One region of the Variovorax sp. Soil_C_12 genome, then DNA from elsewhere that is predicted to be linked to it. Evidence: predicted binding sites of a transcription regulator. Region 1 holds the regulator's gene; the other holds the start of a gene.
What was found. The regulator sigma-54, encoded in region 1, starts transcription at its own class of promoters, with help from an activator protein. The targets are predictions, from matches to a motif close to TGGCANGNAANCTGCTTT.
Positions count from the first base shown of each region.

Region 2: AC3A6X_RS07035 (PQQ-dependent methanol/ethanol family dehydrogenase) is a predicted target of sigma-54. The motif match lies at 1,379-1,396, and genes of this name have one in related genera.

Region 1 is NZ_JBDGIO010000018.1:44,408-46,602, forward strand. Features, by position in the region: gene AC3A6X_RS31495 (phospholipase D family protein) at 1-288, opposite strand, end outside; gene AC3A6X_RS31500 (RNA polymerase factor sigma-54) at 324-1,913, opposite strand; gene lptB (LPS export ABC transporter ATP-binding protein) at 1,916-2,195, opposite strand, start outside.
Region 2 is NZ_JBDGIO010000002.1:441,665-443,859, reverse strand. Features, by position in the region: gene AC3A6X_RS07035 (PQQ-dependent methanol/ethanol family dehydrogenase) at 1-1,307, opposite strand, end outside; gene AC3A6X_RS07030 (group III truncated hemoglobin) at 1,683-2,081, shown strand; gene AC3A6X_RS07025 (hemerythrin domain-containing protein) at 2,092-2,195, shown strand, end outside.

The sequences.
Region 1 (2,195 bases):
CAGGTAGCGGCCGGTCTCGTCGTTGTGGATCTGGTAGTACTGCACGTCCAGCGTGCGCTCGGCGCGCCGCGCCAGCTCGAGCCGGGTGTTGAGCGCGAAGTCGCCGCCCGGCATGAGGCGGAAGCCGCTCAGGTCGGGGTCGGGCTGGGCGCTTTTCGCGATGCGGCCCAGCGTGGTGTCGGGGGAGAGCGGCACCGCCTTCGAAGGCGTGCGCTCGAACTCGGCAGGCAGCATGGCACAGCCGCTGGCCAGGAAGAGCACCCCCATCAGCGCCAGGCCCAGACGCATCCACTGCGGCCAGAGGCTTGGGCGCGCGCTCATCGCTACAGGGCCTTGCGCAGGTTGGCCGGCGCGATGCGCAGCGCCTCACGGTACTTGGCCACGGTGCGGCGCGCGCACTCGATGCCCTGCTCCTTGAGCATCTCGGAGACCTGGCTGTCCGACAGCGGCCGCTTCGCATCCTCGGCGCTCACGAACTGCTTGATCAGCGCGCGCACCGCGGTGCTGGAGGCGTTGCCGCCGGTCTCGGTGCCCAGCGCCGAGCCGAAGAAGTACTTGAGCTCGACCGTGCCGTAGGGCGTGGCCATGTACTTGGCGGTGGTCACGCGGCTGATGGTGGACTCGTGCAGGCCGAGCTCGTCGGCGATCTCGCGCAGCACCAGCGGCCGCATGGCGAGCTCGCCGTGGACGAAGTAGTTCTTCTGCCGCTCCACGATGGCGTTGGAGACGCGCAGGATGGTGTCGAAGCGCTGCTGGATGTTCTTGATGAACCAGCGCGCCTCCTGCAGCCGCTGCGACAGCGCCTGGCTGCCCTCGCCCTTGTGGGCCTTCAGCGCGCCGGCGTAGATGTCGTGCACGCGCAGCCGCGGCATGACCTCGGGGTTGAGCATGACGCGGAAGCGGGCGCTGGTGCCGTGGCCGATGCGCGTGACGATCACGTCGGGGATGACCACGTTGCGCTCGACGTCGACGAAGCGGCGCCCGGGCTTGGGCTCCAGCCGGGCGATCAGCTGGAGGGCGGAGCGCACCTCCTCTTCGTTGCTGCGGGTGAGCGTGGCCAGGCGCTTGAAGTCGCGCTTGGCGAGCAGCTCCATCGGGTGCTTGCAGATCGCGATCGCAGTCCGCCGCACCTGCACCTCTTCCTCGGTGTCGTCCTTTTCCTGCTCGGCGCGCAGCTGGATGGTGAGGCACTCGGCCAGGCTGCGGGCGCCGACGCCGACCGGCTCCAGGCTCTGCAGCAGGCCCAGCGCGACCTGGAAGTGGTGCACCAGCTCGTCGAACTGGTCGTTGTCGTCGCCGGCCAGGCCCGAGGCCAGGGCCGGCAGCGAGTCCTCGAGGTAGCCGTCGTCGTTGAGCGACTCGATCAGGAAGCGCAGCGCGGCGCGGTCGTTCTCCTCCAGGCGCAAGGACAGCGCCTGGCGGTGCAGGAAGGACTGCAGCGACTCCTGGCTCCTGGCCAGCTCGGTCGCATCGGGGCGCTCGTCGTTGCCGAGGTTGTTGGCGCGCGCGGGGGCATCGCCGCCCCATTCGCTGTCGTCCGGCGCCAGGTCGACCGTGCCGTCGCCTTCCCAGTCGGGCTCGCTCTCGGGGGCATCGGCGGCTGCCGCCGTCTCGCTGTCGGCGGGGGACGCCGGCGCAGTGTCGGCAGCGGCCGGGGCGGGCCCGGCGACGAAGTCGCTCTCGCCTTCGGCCTGGCGGTCGTCATCGCGCACCGGCGCATCGGCGGATTCGAGCCCGAACTCCTCGCGCGGGGCTTCGTCGGCGGTGCGCTCCAGGAACGGGTTCTCGTCGAGCATCTGCTCGACCTCCTGGCTCAGCTCGAGCGTGGACAGCTGGAGCAGCCGGATCGACTGCTGCAGTTGCGGCGTGAGCGCCAAGTGCTGCGAGACCCGCAGCGAGAGCCCTTGCTTCATCTCTACATCCGGAAGTGCTCGCCGAGATAGACGCGCCTGACCTCGGCGTTGTCGACGATCTCCGAGGGCGTGCCTTGTGCCAGCACATGCCCGTCGCTGATGATGAATGCGTGATCGCAGATGCCCAGCGTCTCGCGCACGTTGTGGTCGGTGATGAGCACGCCGATGCCGCGCTCCTTCAGGAAGTTGATGATCCGCTGGATCTCGATCACCGCGATCGGGTCGATGCCGGCGAAGGGCTCGTCCAGCAGGATGAAGCGGGGCTGGGTGGCCAGCGCGCGC
Region 2 (2,195 bases), on a different contig from region 1:
CAGATCTCCATGCCCCATTCGTTGGCGGGCACGTAGAACATCTTCGTGTCGGGGCTGTAGGCCATCGGCATCTGGTTCTTGCCGCCGAGGAAGCCCGGCGCGGCGAAGACTGCACTGCCCTTCTTGCCATCGGCGCCGGCGGTCGGATCGCCGGGGCGGTTCTCGGCGATGAAGTTCGGGCGGCCGGTTTTCAGGTCGATGCTGCTGGCCCAGGTGATCTTCTTGACGAAGGGGAAGGCGTTGATGAGCTTGCCCGTGCTCGCGTCGTTCACATAGAAGAAGCCGTTGCGGTCCGCCTTGCCGCCGACGCGCTTGCCGTCCATGTCGAAGGTCACGAACTCGTTCACGCCGTCGAAGTCCCAGCTGTCGTTGGGCGTGCTTTGGTAGTGCCACTTGATCTGGCCGGTCTTCACGTCGATGGCCACGGTCGAGCAGGAGAACAGGTTGTCGCCCTCGCGCAGGTGGCTGTTCCAGGGGGCGGGGTTGCCGGTGCCGAAGTAGGCCAGCCCCGTCTTGGCGTCATAGGTGCCGCCGAGCCAGGTGGCGGCGCCGCCGGTCTTCCACAGGTCGCCCGGCCAGCTCTGGTTGATGGTGCCCGAGACGCCGCTCTCCTTGGCAGCGCCATCGGGGTCGTAGGTGTAGCCCATGTGGCCTTCGACGGTGGGACGCATCCACACCAGCCGCCCGGTCTTGGCATCGCGCGCCTCCACGCGGCCGACCACGCCGAACTCGCCGCCGGACACCCCGGTGAGGATCAGCCCATTGGCGATGATGGGCGCCGCGGTGGCCGAATAGCCGGCCTTGTAGTCGTCGATCTTCTCCTTCCACACCACGTCGCCGGTGTTCTGGTCGAGCGCCACGAGCTGCGCGTCCAGCGTGGCGAAGATCACCAGGTTGTCGTACAGCGCAGCACCGCGGTTGACCACGTCGCAGCAGGGCATGATGCCTTCAGGCAGGCGGTGCTCGTACTTCCACAGCTTCTCGCCGGTCTTGGCATCGAGCGCGAACAGGCGCGAATAGGAAGCCGTGACGAACATCTTGCCGTTGTGGATGACCGGCTGGGCCTCCTGTCCGCGCTGCTTCTCGCCGCCGAAGGAGAAGGCCCACACCGGCGCCAGCTTGCCGACGGTGGCCGTGTTGACCTGCTTGAGCGGCGAGTAGCGCTGCCCCTGGGTGTTCAATCCCCAGGTGAGGATGTTGCCGGTGGCGGTGGCTTCGTTCTCGATCATCTTGTCGGTGACGACGGCGTGGGCCGCGGAGGCGGCCAGGCCGGCGGAGATGAGAACGGTCAAGAGCTTCAGTTGCATGGGGTCGTCTCCTCGGGGGGTTGAAAAACGCGGGTCGGACACGTCCTGATGGCCGCGTCTTGCACGCCTTGATGGCAATGTCCGTGCCACGCGGCCAGCGGCGCCGGACGGCTGCCGAGGGCTTCAAATGGGTCAGCAAGTCGCGGGTTTTCCCGCTGCACTGCTCCACGTTTGAGCAGCCGGGCCGCCACGGTCCGTGGCATGCAGGCACACCCGTCACGGCCAAGTGCAAGGAGCTTGCTTCACATCAAGGAAACGGCGACCGACCCGCGCTACGCTCCGATTGCAGTTCCAAGCGGAACGCCAGGAGACAAAAGGAGATGTGGGATGTTCGCGGAGCAAAAAGCCACGGGCGCGCGGCCCGCAGGTTCTCTCATGCCAAGTCCTGACCTTTGTACCGAAGAGGAGGTCGTGCACCTGGTCCATGCCTTCTATTCGAAGGTACGCAAGGATCCGGTGCTGGCCCCGATCTTCGAATCGCACATCACCGACTGGGATCGACACCTGGCAAGGATCGTCGACTTCTGGTCGTCCGCCCTCAGGGGCACGGCCCGCTACAAGGGAGCGCCGATGCCCAAGCATGCGGCATTGCCGGGACTCACGCCCGAGCTGTTCCACCGCTGGCTCGCCCTCTTCCGCGAAACCACCCAGGCATTGGACAACGCAGCGCTGCAGCAGCGCGCCGACGATCTCGCGCATCGCATTGCCGGCAGCTTCTGGTATGGCTATCAGTTGCGGCATGGCGACCCACCCGCCGGCGGGCGGGCCGACTGAGCGCGTGGCCATGACGCACCCCAGCCTGACCATCATCTGCCAGGAGCATCGGGCGCTGTCGGCCATGCTGCGCTCGATCACCCTGCTGCTGCGCGAGCATCGGCGGCGAAACAC